Regions from separate parts of the Dorea hominis genome, predicted to be linked through region 1. Evidence: riboswitches for the same ligand, from Rfam matches in the RefSeq annotation. Region 1 holds a riboswitch; each other region holds the start of a gene.

Region 1 (6,263 bases):
CTGTGATGGGCGACCGATTCCGGCATCCACGATGATCGGTAGATCCATTTCATCAATGAGAATCTGTATAAATTCTTTCGTCGCAAGTCCTTTATTGGAACCGATCGGCGCTCCAAGTGGCATAATGCATGCTGCTCCGGCATCTGCCAGCGCTCTTGCCGCATTCAGATCCGGATACATATATGGCATAACTACAAATCCTTCTTTTGCAAGAATTTCCGTTGCTTTTATTGTTTCGTAATTATCCGGCAATAAATATTTGGAGTCGCGGACAACTTCGATTTTTACAAAATCCCCGCATCCAACTTCTCTTGATAATCTTGCGATTCTGACAGCTTCTTCTGCATTTCTTGCTCCGGATGTATTCGGAAGTAATGTTACATTGTCCGGAATATAATCCAGAATATTTGCCAGTCCGCCTTCATTTGCGCGGCGAAGCGCCAGTGTAATGATCTGCGCATCTGCTTTTTCAATGCATGCTTTTACAAGATCCAGTGAAAATTTTCCTGATCCTAAAATAAATCTGGATGTAAATGTGTGTCCTCCCAGACTCCATGTGTCTTTTGTACTCATATGTTTGTCCTCTTTTCTTATTATTTTTTGATTTATATCTCTTCCTCACCAAGAAGCAAGCGTGTGATCATATTTGCTTCATGGGCAGCGCAGATTGCAACTCTTGGCGCCATCAGTCCATTTCCATAACCTGGCTCTGTCACACGGTCACCACACAGGTAAAAGTTCTTCATCAGATGTTCTGTGCGAATTGTATTACTGCTCCCATAGCCTGCCATTCCGGTTGCCGATACCAGTTTCTTTTTCGGAAAATGCTGTAGAATTCCATTTACCAGCATTGCTTTTGCTTCTGGATTATCAAACGCTTCGCATACAATTCCTGCATCTTCAAAAAGAGAAATCAGATTCTCTTCTGTCACTTTCACGCAGTCTGTCCGGATATCAAGATATGGATTGATTTTCAAAAGCAGCGATTTCAACGCATCGGTTTTATACATTCCAAGATGTTCCATAAAGTACTGCTGCCGGTTCAGATTCGTAATATCCACTACATCAAAATCAATCAAGTGCAAATGCCCGACACCAATTCTTGCAAGTGCATACGCCACATTTGATCCAAGCCCTCCAAGTCCGGCAATTGTCACATGTCCGGCAGATAATTTTTTCTGGATCTCCGGCGAATGACGTTCTTCCAACGCCGCCTGGATCTCTTCTTTTGTTAATGTCTTTGTTGTCTGTCCTTCCATCATTTTCTCCTTTATGTCATTAACTTCCTGGCTCATCTCTTTTTGGTCCGGAACTTCTTTTTCCTCATCGGTTTCCTCACGCAACTGTCATAATCCCTGTGCTCATCTCTTTCTGTCCCGGACTACTCTTTCTTCCGCTTTAGCCTCCTCCGACAAATGTCACAACTTCCAGACGATCACCGTCTTTCAACATCGTATCGGAATATTCATATTTCGGAAGAATATCTCCATTTAACTCTACCGCAATCCTTTTCATCTGATATCCTGCGTTTTCTAGATAAGCAGCAACAGATATTGACTGTTTCATCTGAATCTCTTTTCCATTTACTGTGATCATTTCACTACACCTCCTTTTAATCTTAGAAAAAAAGAGTTCACAAAGAAACGTACCCGCGGTGGTGCGCCCCTTCATGAACTCTTGTTCACTCTCAATCTTTTATACCTGTTAATAACAAAAACGGAAGATACCAAAGTATCTTCCGCTCATAGCATATTCCTTGCGTTCCTACGTTGGCATTATCCAAATCAGGTATATGGGTCGAAGTTTTAAACTTCCTCTCAGCCTATCACATAAGCTCCCCGGTTCTATTTGATTGTTCCTCTCCAGTATAAATGTATTTCACAAATCTGTCAAATATATTTTATATCACATCCTTATCTGGAGCATCTGAACTGAAGTTCTTCCCATCTTCTGTCTACTTCTTTCTGGAAAGCCTCTAACAGATACTCATTGCCTTTCTTGAAAAGATGTTTGAATCTTCCCTGTGGTCTTAAGAAATCTTCGATTGGGAGTTTCTTCTTCGGCTCATAGTTCAGAATCCATTTTCCTTCTACGACCTCAAATAACGGCCAGTAGCATGTCTCTACACCAAGTTTGCAAATCTCCATAATATCCGGCGTATTGTATCTCCATCCACGCGGACATGGTGCCATAATATTTAAGAAAGCAGCGCCTGGTGTATAAATCGCTTTTTCGGATTTGATATGCAGATCTTTAAAGTTCTGTACAAACGTTGTCTGTGCCACATACGGAATATCATGCGCAGCAATTACAGATGCAAGATCTTTTCTGTTCTGTGGTTTTCCGTTACTCTCGCTTCCTACCGGTGTAGTTGTTGTATCTGCATACATCGGTGTTGCAGAAGAACGTTGGATGCCGGTATTCATGTAAGCACCGTTGTCATAACAGACATATACCAGATCCTGATTTCTCTCCATTGCTCCGGACAGTGACTGCAGACCAATATCATAAGTACCGCCGTCACCACCAAATGTGATAAATTTGTATGTTTCGTCTAATTTTCCTTTTCGTTTTAATGCTTTGTAAGCACCTTCCACACCACTCATGGTTGCGCCTGCATTTTCAAATGCATTATGAATGTAGCTATCTTCCCATGCTGTGTATGGGTATGTAAATGTGGATACTTCCAGACATCCTGTTGCATTTCCGATGACTGCTTTATCACCTTCATGAAGACCGCGCAGTACATTACGAACTGCGATTGTTCCGCCACATCCGGCACACATTCTGTGTCCTGGCGCCAGGCGCTCTGATTTATTCATTGTCTCTTTAAAATTATAACTCATCTTCTCTACGGCCCTCCTTATTCTCTAATTCCAAGATAGCGGTAGGTTTCTCCTGCATCGCCATCTGCGATCATCTGTTTCAGGGCTTCAAATACGCCTTCCATGTCTTCTACGCGCACGTCACGTCCGCCAAGACCGTAGATGTAATTCACTGCCAGCGCATCTGCTTTTGCGCGGTATAATGCACTCATCACATCTGCACCTAACGGTCCGCCATGGTTCGTATAGCTTTCTGCACGGTCCATAATTGCAACTGCTTTCACATTTTTGAGCGTCTCCGCGATCTCATCAGCCGGAAATGGGCGGAACAGACGGATCTTCACAAGTCCGACTTTCTCTCCCTGTTCTCTTAAGCGGTCAATCGCATCTTTTGTTGTTCCTGCTGCAGAACCGATCATTACAACTGCACGCTCAGCATCTTCCATGCAGTAAGATTCAAACAGACCATATTCACGTCCGGATACTTTCGCAAATTCCTTTGCAACCTCCTCTACAACTGCCGGTACATGTTTCATGCCTTCTGCCTGCGAGCGTTTTGCTTCCATATAATAATCTGTGATCGCATATGGACCAACTGCCATCGGGCATTCCGGATTCAGAAGATAATTTTCCGGTTCATATTCTCCAACGAAATTCTTTACCTCTGCGTCATCCAGTAATTCGATATTTTCTACTGCATGACTGGTGATAAATCCATCCTGACAGATCATGATCGGCAGTCTGACATCTGCATGTTCGGAAATGCGATATGCCTGCACCATGTTGTCATATGCTTCCTGATTATTTTCTGCGTAAATCTGGATCCAGCCTGCATCTCTTGCTCCCATACTGTCGGAATGGTCACAGTTGATGTTGATCGGGCCGGAAAGTGCACGGTTTACAAGCGCCAGTGCTAACGGAAGTCTGTTGGATGCCGCAATATATAATTCTTCCCACATATAGGCAAGTCCGCAGGAAGAAGTCGCTGTTAAACTTCTTGCTCCTGCTGCTGAAGCTCCGATTGCAGCGCTCATGGAACTGTGCTCACTCTCTACCGGAATAAACTCTGTATCTACCTGTCCGTTTGCTACAAAAGAAGCGAAATACTGTGGAATCTCTGTGGACGGAGTAATCGGGAATGCCGGGAACACATCTGGATTAATCTGTCTCAATGCGATCGCAACCGCTTCATTTCCTGATAAACGTTCTCTTTTTCCCATCTTACTTCACCCCTTCCATCTTAATTGCGTCAAATGGACATGCTTTTACGCAAATGCCACATCCTTTGCAGTGTCCATAATCAAAATCCAGTCTCTTCATGTCTTTTACCGGGATGCAGCTGTCCGGACAGACCGGTACACAAAGCAGACACTGTTTACATTTATCTGCGATAAATTCTGGTTTTACTTCTGACCATTCCCCTGTGTTGAACTCTTTGGAGGTTCCTGCACCGGCAACGATCATACCTTCTGTCAGCTCTTCCCATGTTGCTTTTACACCTAATTTACTGATATCTGTAGCCATTAGTGCACCTCCTTAAATGCCATCTCAAGTGCTTTCATATTGCCGTCAATAACTTCCGGCTTGCTGGCGAATTTGTGCTTGAAGGATGCTTTCATTTCTCTTAAGAAAGTCTCCTCATCCATAATCCCTGCTACTTTTACAATTGCAGCAAGAAGTGGTGTGTTCGGGAAATATTTTCCCATTGCCTCCATTGAGACTTTGTGTGCGTCAATAATATAAACTTCTCCTTCGTATCCATGAAGATGCGGAATGATCTCCTCTTTTGTGCGCTGTGTATTTACAAGAATTGCTCCATCTTTTTTCAAACCGCTAGTCACATCCACGGATTCCAGTAAGGATTCATCTACTACAACTACATACTGTGGATCATAAATATTAGAATGTACACGGATCTTTGTATCGCTGATTCGGTTATATGCTGTAATTGGTGCTCCCATACGTTCCGGGCCATACTCCGGAAAACCCTGTACGTATTTGCCTGTCTGGAATGCTACATCTGCCAGCAACAATGCGGCTGTTTTTGCACCCTGACCACCACGACCGTGCCATCTGATTTCTGTATGATTACTCATCTTTCGTATTCCTTTCTTTAAAAATTAGTATTATTCTGATTATACTGTATAAATATGTGCATGTCTAGAGCGCACTCTGTTTTTTATGTTTTTTATTGTTGCCGGCGCAGTTCTGGGGGCTGGCGTGTGGCTGATGTTTGCGCAAAGCCAGGCTTAGGTTGAATTCAACTTGTATCTCACAAGTCCCCAGAAACATCTCACCATGAAAAAGCACCCCAGAAGATCTGCTCATCGACAATTCTCCTGGGATGCTTTTTCGTGACTTTCGACTGTTATTACGGATATTTACTTTTTCTTATATTTTTACTTTTCCATTCTACAACCCTGGTATCACTATTTGATACCGTTATCTACCTGATACATATGTTTGATCAGGCGGAAAATCTGATTTGTGTACCCCCACTCATTATCATAGAAGCTGATAAGCTTGAAGAAATGTCCATTGATCTGGATTCCTTCACGTGCATCAAAGGATGATGCATGGCTGTCTCCGATAAAGTCAGAAGATACTACTTCGTCATCGATATAATCTAAAATTCCTTTCAGATATGTCTCTGAAGCTTCTTTCATTTTCTTACAAATATCTTCGTAACTGGTTTCTGTTTTTAAAGCAACATTCAAATCCACAATGGATACATCTGAAGTCGGTACACGGTAAGAAATCCCATTCATGCGATCTTTTAATGTTGGAATAACGAGTGAAATCGCTTTTGCAGCTCCTGTTGTGGATGGGATCAGGTTGCCAAATACGGCACATCCTGTACGCCAGTCTTTAAGTGAACGGCAGTCAACTACTTTCTGCTTAGCTGTAGCAGAATGTATCGTAGACATTAATCCATACTCAATTCCGTAATTGTCTTCTAAGACTTTACACAATGGTGCAAGACAGTTTGTTGTACACGATGCATTCGAAACAACATGCATAGACGGCTGATAAAGTTCGTGGTTGATTCCCATTACAAATGTCGGTGTATCCTGGTCTTTAGCAGGTGCGGAAATGATTACTTTCTTCGCGCCACCTTTGATATGTGCCATTGCTTTCTCTGTAGTACAGTAAGCACCTGTCGCATCTATAATATATTCTGCTCCACATTCCCCCCAACGAATGTCTGCAGCATCATTTTCCGAGTATACACGAATCTTCTCACCATTGACGATGATTCCATCCTCATACTTTTCGAGCGTTCCCTGAAAACGTCCGAATATTGAATCGTAACGGATCATATAAAGAATATAATCCAGATCAGCGTTTCTTACGTTGATCCCACAAAGTTTAAACTGCTCCGGCTGATTGATGGCAATACGGAATGCGACTCTGCCAATGCGTCCAAATCCGTTGATG
Region 2 (6,263 bases), on a different contig from region 1:
AGAGGTGTGCGCACACTTGCAATTGTAAATGTAGTAGGTTCTTCCATTGCAAGAGAAGCAGATAATGTATTCTACACACTGGCTGGACCGGAGATTTCCGTTGCAACAACAAAAGCATACAGCACACAGTTAATTGCAGGTTATGCACTGGCAATCCAGTTTGCCAAAGTAAGAGGCGAGATTGACGAAGCACGTTATAGCGGTCTGATCAAGGAAATGCAAACCTTACCGGAGAAGATTGAGAAGATTATTGAAGACAAAGAGAGAATCCAATGGTTTGCATCCAAACAGGCAAATGCAAGAGATGTATTTTTCGTAGGTCGTGGTATTGACTATGCAATCTGCCTGGAAGGAAGTTTGAAGATGAAGGAGATCAGCTATATTCATTCTGAGGCATACGCTGCAGGTGAATTGAAGCATGGAACGATTTCTCTGATTGAAGACGGCATTCTTGTTGTCGGTGTTCTGACACAGCCGGATCTCTATGAGAAGACAGTTTCTAACATGGTTGAGTGCAAGAGTCGTGGCGCTTACCTTATGGGACTTACAAACTTTGGACAGTATAATATTGAAGATACAGCAGACTTTACGGTATATATTCCAAAGACAGATCCGTTATTTGCAACATCACTGGCAGTCATCCCGTTACAGCTCCTTGGTTATTATGTCAGCGTTGCAAGAGGTCTGGATGTAGATAAGCCGAGAAACCTTGCGAAGAGTGTTACAGTAGAGTAATCTTCCTGCAAAATGCGGTCGTTTAGAAAATATTAAGAGAATATTAATAAAAAAGGACGCTCAATATTGTGATGAAAATGCTATAATATTATCGCAATATTGAGCGATATAGCATCTAAAGGAAACTGCCAATGGCGGGTTTGAGAGATGCTGGAATAAGGAGAGGTACAAATGAAAACGACATTAGTTATTATGGCTGCCGGAATCGGATCCCGTTTTGGCGGCGGAATCAAACAGCTGGCACCGGTCGGACTGCATGGGGAGATCATCATGGATTATTCCATTCATGATGCAATCGAAGCAGGATTTAATAAGATTGTCTTTATTATCCGTAAGGACATTAAGGAAGCATTTAAGGAAGCAATCGGAGATCGTATTGAGAAGATCTGTGCGGATCTGGATGTAGAGATTGCATATGCATACCAGGAACTGGATGCACTTCCGGAAGGAATCGAACTTCCGGCCGGACGTACGAAACCGTGGGGAACCGGACAGGCAGTTCTTGCGTGCAAAGATGTTTTAAAAGAGCCATTTGCAGTTATCAACGCAGATGATTACTATGGAAAGGAAGCATTTACTAAGCTTCATGATTTCCTCGTAGATTACACACCGGAGAAGGCGAATGCATTCTGCATGGCAGGTTTCATCCTGAAGAACACATTAAGTGAGAATGGATCTGTTACCAGAGGTGTGTGTGAACTGAATGAGAAAGGCTATCTGACAGCGGTTCATGAGACACATAACATTGTGAAGACAGTAGACGGTGCAGCAGCCGATACAGAAGACGGATTAAGAGCCATCGATCCGGAATCTTATGTATCTATGAATATGTGGGGACTGACACCGGAGTTTATTGGTGTGTTGGAAGATGGATTCAAAGAGTTTTTTGAGACAATGGGAGACAAAGATATCCTGAAAGCAGAATATCTTTTGCCGATTTATATTGATGAACTATTACAGGCTGACAAAGTATCTGTAAAAGTGCTTGACTCTCATGACAAATGGTTTGGCGTAACATACAAAGAAGACAAAGACTGTGTTGTAAAATCATTTGCCAAACTGATCGAAGACGGCGTATACGCTGAGAAACTGTTTGAGGACTTGAAGTAAGAATTATCAGAAATAAGAAAGACTGTTATAGCATGTGTGCATGCTATAACAGTCTTTCTTGATTTTATGAAGTTATTGTAATGTTGGAGCGTTTTATGAGAAAATACAATTACATCAACGGTATAATAATATAGAAACGAAAAAATTGTAAATTTGCAAACCATCGCAAACCCGTGTAAAATGGGCATTTTCAAAGACGCTCGACAAGAAAATACAAAAAAGTTGAAAAAAATTAAAAAAAGGGGTTGCAATTTTTGGATTTGCTGATATAATAATATTTGTTCGCTGATGAAATACAAAAGATAAACAACGAACGTAACAGAGAACTACGTAATGCGGATTGGTGTAATGGCAGCACAGCAGACTCTGACTCTGTTAGTAGAGGTTCGAGTCCTCTATCCGTAGTTCCTTGGCAGGGGCGCCGAGTGTTTTGAATGTTTGAAACATTCGGTTGACATGCCGGAGTGTGGCTCAGCTTGGTAGAGCGCTACGTTCGGGACGTAGAGGTCGCAGGTTCAAATCCTGTCACTCCGATTAAGATGAATCTCAAAGCTTATTGCTTTGAGATTTTTTTTTGCTATGGCATCCGGAGAAATTTGCCGGTGGTAAGTTCTGTAGCTTATGGTGATGGGAAAAATGCGTCATACTTGCATGATTTATAATTGCAATTTCTTGACATCTGTTGGTGGGGCGAGTATCATTAACTGTGTTAAGACTGTAACTATCCAGTATAGTTACAGTAGATGAATTAACGAGTAAAAGAGTGATGACAAGGGGAGCTTATGTATAGGCTGAGAGGAAGTTTAGAAACTTCGACCCGGAACCTGATATGGATAATGCCATCGTAGGGATGTATTAGATATTACAGAACCCTCCTTCGTCTTCAGTCGAAGATACAGGAGGATTTTTTTGTGTTTCAAATGTTAGTAAACAGTGAAGGTGGTCTGACGACTGCCGGATATGTAACTTGTATTGTGGTGGGAGTTATTTTGTTCCTGCTTGGATCAGTGTTTGCGCGGAAAGGTACGCAGAATGTGAATGAAAATGGAAGTAAAGCAAAGAAAGGTATCGGCATAGCGGTGGGAACCAATCAGCTTGTATTTTGTGCAATGGCAATTGCGCTTGCAGTGGTGACTTCTTATTTGAAAATCTTTTCTCTGCCATGGGGCGGAAGTGTCACGTTGTGCAGTATGTTATTTATTGTACTGGTTGCAAACTGGTACGGTGTACAGACGGGTATTTTAGTAGGTTTAACTTATGGAATCTTACAGTTTATCCAGGAGCCATATGTACTTTCTTTCTTCCAGGTATGCTGTGATTATATTCTTGCTTTTGCAGCACTTGGAGTTGCCGGCTTTTTTGCGAAGAGTTCCAATGGACTGCTCAAAGGATATATTGCCGCAGTTCTTGCAAGAGGAGCATTTCATGCGTTGGGTGGCTATCTATATTGGATGAGTTATATGCCGGAAAATTTTCCACAGGCATTGAAGAGTGTATATCCGATTGTGTATAACTATAGTTATCTGCTTGCAGAAGGTGTACTGACTGTGCTCGTTATTTCTATCCCGGCAGTAAAGAAAGCACTTGCGCAGATTAAGCGGATTGCGACGGCGTAGTAAGCTTAACGGCAGGTAAAAGCAAGTTGGAGCTTACGGAGGAAGGCTAAGAATAAGCTTAAAAAGAAGAAAAACAACAGGAGGATAACAGTCATGAAATTATTTCAGCAGAAATCAGTGATCGAGAAATATGATGATGTGAAAAGCTTCGTGGAAGCATACAACATCGGAGCGGATGATTTCATTCTCGCGACAAAACGGATTTACGAGACCTGTTTTGCACCGCTGAATCTGAAAGCACATGTAGAATACAAGAGCAAATATGGCAGCGGTGAGCCGACAGATGTAATGATCGATGCACTGCTTGAGGATTTCCGTCAGGGAGATTATAAGAGAATCATTGCTATCGGCGGTGGAGCTGTCATTGATATGGCGAAGATTCTTGTACTGGACGGGGAAGCGAAAGCAGAGAGCTATTATCGGAAAGAAGTACCGCTTCGCAAAGTGCGCACACTTCTTGCAGTGCCGACAACCTGTGGCGCAGGATCGGAAGTGTCCAATGTCTCCATTACAGAGATTACTTCGATCCACAGCAAATTAGGACTCGCCGTAGACGAGATTTATGCAGATGAGGCAGTGCTGATCCCGGAACTTTTGCGTGAGCTTCCATATGAGTTCTTCGCAACCAGCGCGATCGATGCATTTATCCATGCGATTGAATCTTTTGTATCACCAAAAGCGAACCTCTACACGGAGATGTTCAGCGAGAAAGCAATGGAGATGATCGTGCATGGATTCCGTGAGATTATCGCTCATGGAAAAGAATACCGGATGGAGCTGCTGGAAGATTTTCTTGTGGCAAGTAATCTGGCAGGTGTTGCATTTGGCAATGCTGGAACCGGAATGGTGCATGCCATGTCCTATCCGCTGAGCGGAATGTATCATGTCGCACACGGAGAGGCAAATTATCAGTTTCTGACTGCCGTATTTGCTGCTTATCAGAAAATGAATCCGACCGGCAAAATCATTCGTCTGAATGCGTTTCTTGCAAAAATGATGGAATGTGATGAAGCGGTTGTCTATGAAAAACTGCAGGAATTATTAGACCAGATTATCAGTCGTAAAAAATTAAGAGAATATGGCATGAAGGAAGAAGAAATCCATTCATTTGCCGTAAGTGTAGACGCAAGTCAGCAGAGACTTTTAAATCAGAGCTATGTGAAGCCTACCATTGAGCAGATGGAGGCAGTTTACAGAGAACTGTACTAGATAGTGTACGAAAGTATAGAATAGTATATTCAAACATCAGGAGGAGAATTATGCTTGGAGAAATGTTAAATAAAGTCAGAGAGACAACCCCTCTGGTTCACAATATCACAAATTATGTAACCGTAAATGATGTGGCAAATGTATTGCTGGCATGTGGCGGAAGTCCGATCATGTCTGACGAGCCGCAGGATGTGGAAGATATTACTTCCATCTGTGGAGGATTGAATATCAATATCGGTACATTAAATATAAGAAGTATCGAAGGCATGAAGCTGGCTGGAAAGAAAGCGGCAGAACTTGGACATGCAATTCTGCTGGATCCGGTAGGAGCGGGAGCAAGTGCACTGCGCACGAACACAGCCGTTTCTCTGATGGAAGAAATTCCGTTTTCTGTGATCCGTGGAAATATTTCCGAGATCAAAACCCTGGCATCCGGCAGTGGTACAACAAAAGGCGTAGATGCTGATGTTGCAGATGCAGTGACAGAAGAGAATCTGGATGAAGCAGTTGCATTTGCAAAGGCATTTGCGGAGAAAGCAAACTGTGTTGTTGCGATTACAGGGGCGATTGATCTGGTGAGTGATGGAAAATCCTGCTATGTGATTCGTAATGGACGCCCGGAAATGGGTAAGATTACAGGAACTGGCTGCCAGTTATCCGGAATGATGACTGCATATATTACTGCAAATCCGGAGCATATGCTGGAGGCGGCAGCGGCAGCAGTATGTGTGATGGGACTTGCCGGTGAGATCGGATTTTCACGGATGCAGGACGGAGACGGCAATTCTACATACAGAAACCGTATTATCGATGCGATTTACAATATGGACGCAAAAACACTGGAAGAAGGTGCAAAATATGAACTGCGATAAGAAAGATTTACTTTTATATGCGGTGACAGACCGTCACTGGCTTGGAGAAGAAACATTATATGAACAGGTGGAGAAAGCGCTGAAAGGTGGAGCTACATTTATCCAGCTGCGTGAAAAAGAACTGGATACAGCGCATTTCTTAGAAGAGGCGAAGGAAATCCAGAAACTTTGCAGAGAATATAAAGTGCCGTTTGTGATCAATGATAATGTAGAGATTGCGGCAGAAATTGAGGCAGACGGTGTGCATGTCGGACAGAGTGATATGGAAGCCGGAGATGTGCGTGCAAAACTTGGAGCGGATAAGATCATCGGTGTTTCTGCGCAGACGGTTGAGCAGGCACTCCGTGCGCAGGAACATGGCGCAGATTACCTTGGCGTTGGTGCGGTATTTCCGACAGGTTCTAAGGCAGATGCGGTAGAAGTGGATCATAATGTGCTGAAAGCAATCTGTGAAGCAGTGGATATTCCGGTTATTGCCATTGGTGGAATTACAAAAGACAATGTAAAAGACCTTGCCGGCAGCGGTATTTGCGGAATCGCAGTGATCAGTGCGATTTTCGGACAGAAAGATATTGAAGCTGCAACAAAAGAACTGCGCGAACGCACTCAGAATATGTTGAGAAATTAAGAGAAGTTATGCATAAAGAAGTTCGATATAAGAAGGTTTAATAGGAAATGAAATTAAAAAACAGAGAAATAGACGGTGTGATCTTCGATGTGG
Region 3 (6,263 bases), on a different contig from region 1:
GGTAGGAGCCAATGGAGAAGGAAAGTCTACATTCATGAACATTGTGACTGGAAAACTGACGCCGGATGAAGGAAAAGTAGAATGGTCGAAAAACGTACATGCTGGATATCTGGATCAGCATGCGGTGCTGAAAAAAGGCATGACAATCCGGGAAGTTCTAAAATCTGCATTTGACAGTCTTCTGCAGAAAGAAATCCGCATGAATGAGATCTGTGATCTGCTTGGCACAGCAGATGATGCACAGATGGCAGAATTAATGGAAGAACTTGGAACAATTCAGGATGAGCTGACTTTGCATGATTTTTATACAATTGATGCAAAGGTAGAAGAAGTGGCAAGAGCGCTGGGACTTCTGGATCTTGGATTAGACCGGGATGTTACAGACTTAAGTGGCGGGCAGCGCACCAAAGTTCTGCTGGCAAAATTATTGCTGGAGAAACCAGACATTCTGCTTCTGGATGAGCCAACCAATTATCTCGATGAAGAACATATTGCATGGCTGAAACGCTATTTGCAGGAATATGAAAATGCATTTATACTGATCTCGCACGATATCCCATTTCTCAATGATGTGGTGAATATTATTTATCATATGGAAAATCAGGAACTGAACCGTTATGTGGGCGATTATGACCATTTTCAGGAAGTTTATGCAGTAAAGAAGGCACAGCTGGAAGCAGCATACCGCAGACAGCAGCAGGAGATTAGTGAGCTGAAAGATTTTGTGGCACGGAATAAAGCGCGTGTATCGACAAGAAATATGGCAATGTCCAGACAGAAAAAACTGGATAAAATGGATGTGATCGAGCTTGCGGCAGAAAAGCCGAAGCCGGAATTTCATTTCCGTTATGGACGCACGCCGGGAAAAATGCTTTTTGAGACAAAAGATCTTGTGATCGGTTATGATGAACCATTATCGAAAAAACTGAATTTTTCGATGGAACGGGGACAGAAAATTGCTCTTGTCGGAACGAACGGAATTGGAAAGACAACACTTCTTAAAAGTATTCTCGGACTGCTTCCTTCTCTGAAAGGGGAATGTGAACTGGGAGAGAATCTGGAACTTGGATATTTTGAGCAGGAAGTAAAAGGGGAGAATAAAAATACCTGTATCGAAGAGTTATGGGAAGAATTTCCGTCTTTTACACAGTATGAAGTGCGTTCTGCGCTTGCAAAATGCGGGCTTACGACAAAGCATATCGAAAGTCAGGTCCGTGTTCTGAGTGGTGGAGAACAGGCGAAAGTCCGTCTTTGTAAACTGATCAACCGTGACACGAATTTTCTGCTTCTGGATGAGCCGACCAATCATCTGGACGTAGACGCCAAGGATGCACTGAAAAAAGCACTTCAGGAATACCGCGGAAGTATTCTTTTAATCTGTCATGAACCGGAATTTTATAAAGATGTCGTGCAGGAAGTCTGGGACATGAGCAAATGGACAACGAAGATATTTTAGGTTGACATTTACAGAGAGCAAAACTATAATTAAATATACAATTTAATGTTACAGGGAGCTGGTACAAAGCTGGCTGAGAGGAAACTATAATTTGTTTCGACCTATAACCTGATTTGGATAATGCCAACGTAGGGAAGAATTACGGAAGAGAAGAGATGCCTGCGCATCTCTTTTTATACGAAAACGTTTTTTGCGGTGGCAGAAGCGTTTTTTTTATGGAATAGGAAAATGCGCCATGCTTACATGGCAGAAAAAAGATTTTATTTACAGGAGGATGATCCAATGAGAAATTACACAACACAGATGGATGCGGCAAGAAAGGGAATTGTTACACCAGAACTGGAAAAAGTTGCAGAAAAAGAAAAGATGACAGTAGAAGAATTACAGAAACTGGTTGCTGAAGGAAAGGTAGCGATCTGTGCAAACAAGAATCATACCTGTCTGGATCCGGAAGGGGTAGGAAGTATGCTCCGTACAAAGATTAATGTCAATCTTGGCGTTTCCAGAGACTGTAAAGACTATGACATTGAGATGGAAAAGGTCATGAGTGCGGTAAATCTTGGCGCAGAGGCGATCATGGATCTGTCCAGCCACGGAAATACGCAGCCATTCCGCCGCAAACTGACAAGTGAATGTCCGGTTATGATCGGTACAGTTCCGGTATATGACAGTGTGATCCATTATCAGAGAGACCTTGCTACTTTATCAGCAAAAGATTTTGTAGATGTTATCCGTATGCATGCAGAAGACGGGGTAGATTTTGTAACGCTGCATTGCGGAATCACAAGAAAAACGATTGAGCAGATCAAAAAGCATAAGAGAAAAATGAACATTGTAAGCCGTGGTGGAAGTCTTGTATTTGCGTGGATGTGCATGACTGGAGAAGAAAACCCGTTCTACGAATATTATGATGAGATCCTGGACATCTGCGAAGAGTATGATGTTACAATTTCTCTGGGAGATGCATGCAGACCGGGATGTCTGGCAGACGCAACGGATGTATGCCAGATCGAAGAACTGGTACGCCTTGGCGAACTGACAAAGCGTGCATGGGATCACAATGTCCAGGTTATGGTAGAGGGACCGGGACATGTGCCGCTTGATCAGGTCGCAGCAAATATGCAGGTGCAGAAGAGTATTTGTATGGGAGCACCGTTCTATGTATTAGGACCTCTCGTTACAGACATCGCACCGGGATATGATCATATTACTGCCGCTATCGGTGGCGCTGTGGCTGCTATGAACGGAGCTGCATTCCTCTGTTATGTAACACCGGCAGAACATCTGGCACTTCCGAATGTTGATGATGTAAAACAGGGAATCATTGCTTCCAAGATCGCAGCACATGCGGCTGATATTGCCAAAGGTGTCAGAGGAGCAAGAGATATTGATGATAAGATGGGTGACGCGAGAAGAAAGCTTGACTGGGAAGCACAGTATGCATGCGCACTGGATCCTGATACAGCAAGAGCAATCCGTGACAGCAGAAGTCCGGAAGATGACCACAGCGATACATGCAGTATGTGTGGAAAATTCTGCGCAGTCCGCAGTATGAATAAAGCGCTGGCAGGAGAATATATTGATATTCTGTAAATATTCAGAATTATAAAAAACTGCAGCAAGGTGTCTGGTTATGGACATCTTGCTGCAGTTTTTTATATAACAAGAAATTGTATTTTCTATTATAAATAATAGCCTCCGGGACAATGCGAGCTCGATGAGGCACATTCGTCAAATACAGTGCAAGCAAAAATCTGTACTTGGGTTCACCGTATATGCAAAAAAGGAACTGCAAACTGCAATTCCTCTTCAAGAGCGACAGACGGGGTTCGAACCCGCGACCCCGACCTTGGCAAGGTCGTACTCTACCAACTGAGCCACTGTCGCATATCTTAAGTTGTTGTTCTGTGTTATGTGTTCCTCAGAACAATACATACTATACTACGTGAATTAGTTTTTGTCAACACTTTTTTAAAAAAAGTTTTTTGAATTTTCTAATTTTCGCAAATGCTTATAAAACATGCAATGATAAAAAGATGTTATTATAGAACATTTTTGACTATATCCACCAGATAATGCTATAATAAAATTGATTGTGATGTCTGTAAAGACGTCATAAAAATACAGGAAAGAATGAGGGTAGGGATATATGGCAGAATGTAAGAAAATAAAGGCAGCACTCCTCGGATTAGGAACCGTGGGCGGCGGTGTTTATAAACTGGTTCAAAGACAGAAAGAAGAAATGGTAAAAAAATCAGGAGCGAATCTTGAGATTACAAGAATCCTCGTACATAATATGAACAAACAAAGAGAAGGCGTAGATGCCTCTCTTCTGACAGATAACTGGAAAGAAATAGTAGAAGACCCGGAGATTTCTATTGTGATTGAAGTAATGGGAGGAATCGAACCGGCGAAGACGATGATTCTGGAAGCACTCTGCGCAGGGAAGAATGTAGTGACTGCGAATAAAGATCTGGTGGCAGTGCACGGAAGAGAATTACTGGATGCAGCACAGGAAAATCAGGTTGATTTCCTCTTTGAGGCGGCTGTTGCAGGCGGTATCCCGATCATTCGTCCGCTGAAACAGTGTCTTGCAGCGAATGAGATTGATGAAGTGATCGGTATCGTGAACGGAACAACAAACTACATCCTGACAAAGATGTTTGAGGATGGCATGGACTTTTCAGAAGCGCTGGCAAAAGCGACAGAGCTTGGATATGCGGAAGCAGATCCGACTGCGGATGTTGAAGGTCTGGATGCTGGAAGAAAAGTTGCAATCTTAGCTTCCATTGTATTTCATTCCAGAGTTGTATTTGACGATGTATACACAGAAGGAATTACAAAGATATCTGCGAAGGATGTCGCATATGCAAAAGAATTTGGCAGTGTGATCAAGCTTCTCGGAGTGGCACATAACAGAGAAGATGGTATTGAGGTTGCAGTTTATCCGATGATGCTGCCGAAGAATCATCCGCTTGCATCTGTCAGAGATTCCTTTAATGCGGTTTTTGTACACGGAGATGCATTAGATGATGCGATGTTTTACGGAAGAGGCGCCGGAGAGCTTCCAACAGCCAGTGCTGTTATGGGAGATGTGATCGACATTATCCGCGATATCCAGTTCTCATGTACCGGACGAATCAGCTGTACCTGCTACAAGAATACACCGGTCAAGAGTTCAGATGATGTGAAAAATAAATTCTTTGTACGCATGCAGGTAACAAACAAACCGGGCGTTCTTGCACGAATCGCCAGCATGTTCGGTGAGCACAAAGTCAGCATTTCCAAAGTGATCCAGAAGGTCATTACAGACGGAGTCGCTGAACTTGTTATCGTAACGGAAGCAGTAAAAGAGTATCATATGCAGGATGCGTTGATGCATTTAAGAGAGATGGATACGACACAGGAAATCAGCAGTGTGATTCGTGAGTATTAAAAGTCGGATATATTTATAAGAAAGCCGGGAAGTTCATGAGGAGGGAAACATAAGATGCGGGAGAGAACGACGCTTGGATTTTTGTTTAAGCAGATCAGCACAATTTACGAAAAAGAATTTAACCGCAAACTACGTACGCTGGGAATCACAGCTTCACAGTGTGCGGTGCTGGATTATTTATTTACAAGCAGAAAAGAGCATGTAACCCAGAGAGATATTGAAAAAGCGCTGAGTCTGCGTAATCCGACTGTGACAGGACTTATGAAACGACTGGATGAAAAAGGATTTATCCTTGTAGTACCGAGCAACGAAGATAAGCGTTGCAAGAACATTTACCTGACTGAGAAAGCATATGATATTCAGAGGAGGATGGAAACAGACCGGAAGAAACTGGATAAGATGCTGACACTGGGAATGAATAAAAAAGAAGTAGAAGCATTGAAAAAGATGCTGGATCGTGTACTGTATAATATAGCCGAGCCTTAGAGGCCGGCTTTTTTTATTGTTTTTCTGTAATACATGAGCTGACTTTACATAGATTTAACATAGATTTCATCTGATTTGCATGTGCATTCGCTAAAATAGCAACGATAGTAAATTGTACAGCAAAAAGGAGAGAAATCAATATGAATGAAAATATGCAGATTGTATTTGGTCTGCTGGGGGGACTTGCAATCTTTATTTATGGAATGAATATGATGAGCGAGTGTCTGCAGAAAGCAGCTGGAGAGAAGATGAAAAGTATTTTGGCATTACTGACAAAGAATCCGGTTCTCGGTGTGCTTGCCGGAGCGCTTACAACGGCAGTTCTGCAGAGCAGCAGCGCCACAACGGTCATGGCAATCGGATTTGTCAGTGCAGGACTTATGAACCTGCCACAGGCAATTTCTATTATATTTGGTGCAAATATCGGAACAACCATGACGGCACAGATTATTGCATTTAAGATCAGCGATTACATATATATCATTATTTTTGTGGGATTTATCATTGCATTTATTGCAAAATCAGAAAAAGCAAAAAGTATAGGACAGACGATATTTGCATTCGGTCTGTTATTCCTTGGAATTGAGACAATGGGAGACGTCATGAAACCGCTGGCATCCAGTCCGATGTTTACACAACTTATTGCAAGTGTAAAACATATTCCGGTTCTTGGAGTGGGAGTAGGTACATTAATGACGCTGGTCGTACAGAGTAGTAGTGCAACCATCGCAGTCTTACAGAATTTTGCAGCACAGGCAGGACCAGACGGTATGACAAGTATTCTTGGACTTACTGGTGCGATTCCGATCCTGCTTGGAGACAATATCGGAACAACGATCACGGCACTTCTTGCAAGTATAGGACAGACGAAAGATGCAAAGAGAA

What was found. A riboswitch is a leader RNA that binds a small molecule or an ion and turns the genes downstream of it on or off. The one in region 1 is predicted to bind thiamine pyrophosphate.
Region 2: linked by a shared signal. The riboswitch ahead of H8S07_RS10495 (energy-coupled thiamine transporter ThiT) and the one ahead of thiS (sulfur carrier protein ThiS) in region 1 are both predicted to bind thiamine pyrophosphate.
Region 3: linked by a shared signal. The riboswitch ahead of thiC (phosphomethylpyrimidine synthase ThiC) and the one ahead of thiS (sulfur carrier protein ThiS) in region 1 are both predicted to bind thiamine pyrophosphate.

What each region holds. Positions count from the first base shown of each region.
Region 1 covers NZ_JACOOY010000009.1:40,219-46,481, forward strand. Annotated here, with positions in the region: gene H8S07_RS08400 (thiazole synthase) at 1-573, opposite strand, end outside; gene thiF (sulfur carrier protein ThiS adenylyltransferase ThiF) at 606-1,262, opposite strand; gene thiS (sulfur carrier protein ThiS) at 1,399-1,596, opposite strand; TPP riboswitch at 1,744-1,851, opposite strand; gene H8S07_RS08415 (thiamine pyrophosphate-dependent enzyme) at 1,914-2,846, opposite strand; gene porA (hypothetical protein) at 2,864-4,045, opposite strand; gene H8S07_RS08425 (4Fe-4S binding protein) at 4,047-4,349, opposite strand; gene H8S07_RS08430 (2-oxoacid:acceptor oxidoreductase family protein) at 4,349-4,921, opposite strand; gene H8S07_RS08435 (hypothetical protein) at 4,986-5,153, opposite strand; gene gap (type I glyceraldehyde-3-phosphate dehydrogenase) at 5,255-6,263, opposite strand, start outside.
Region 2 covers NZ_JACOOY010000013.1:63,166-69,428, reverse strand. Annotated here, with positions in the region: gene glmS (glutamine--fructose-6-phosphate transaminase (isomerizing)) at 1-735, shown strand, start outside; gene H8S07_RS10510 (nucleotidyltransferase family protein) at 907-1,845, shown strand; tRNA gene H8S07_RS10505 (tRNA-Gln) at 2,180-2,250, shown strand; tRNA gene H8S07_RS10500 (tRNA-Pro) at 2,306-2,379, shown strand; TPP riboswitch at 2,608-2,713, shown strand; gene H8S07_RS10495 (energy-coupled thiamine transporter ThiT) at 2,757-3,461, shown strand; gene H8S07_RS10490 (4-hydroxybutyrate dehydrogenase) at 3,555-4,670, shown strand; gene thiM (hydroxyethylthiazole kinase) at 4,721-5,542, shown strand; gene thiE (thiamine phosphate synthase) at 5,529-6,170, shown strand; gene H8S07_RS10475 (HAD family hydrolase) at 6,218-6,263, shown strand, end outside.
Region 3 covers NZ_JACOOY010000001.1:170,633-176,895, reverse strand. Annotated here, with positions in the region: gene H8S07_RS00865 (ABC-F family ATP-binding cassette domain-containing protein) at 1-1,456, shown strand, start outside; TPP riboswitch at 1,497-1,608, shown strand; gene thiC (phosphomethylpyrimidine synthase ThiC) at 1,739-3,049, shown strand; tRNA gene H8S07_RS00855 (tRNA-Gly) at 3,271-3,343, opposite strand; gene H8S07_RS00850 (homoserine dehydrogenase) at 3,606-4,892, shown strand; gene H8S07_RS00845 (MarR family winged helix-turn-helix transcriptional regulator) at 4,947-5,378, shown strand; gene H8S07_RS00840 (Na/Pi cotransporter family protein) at 5,519-6,263, shown strand, end outside.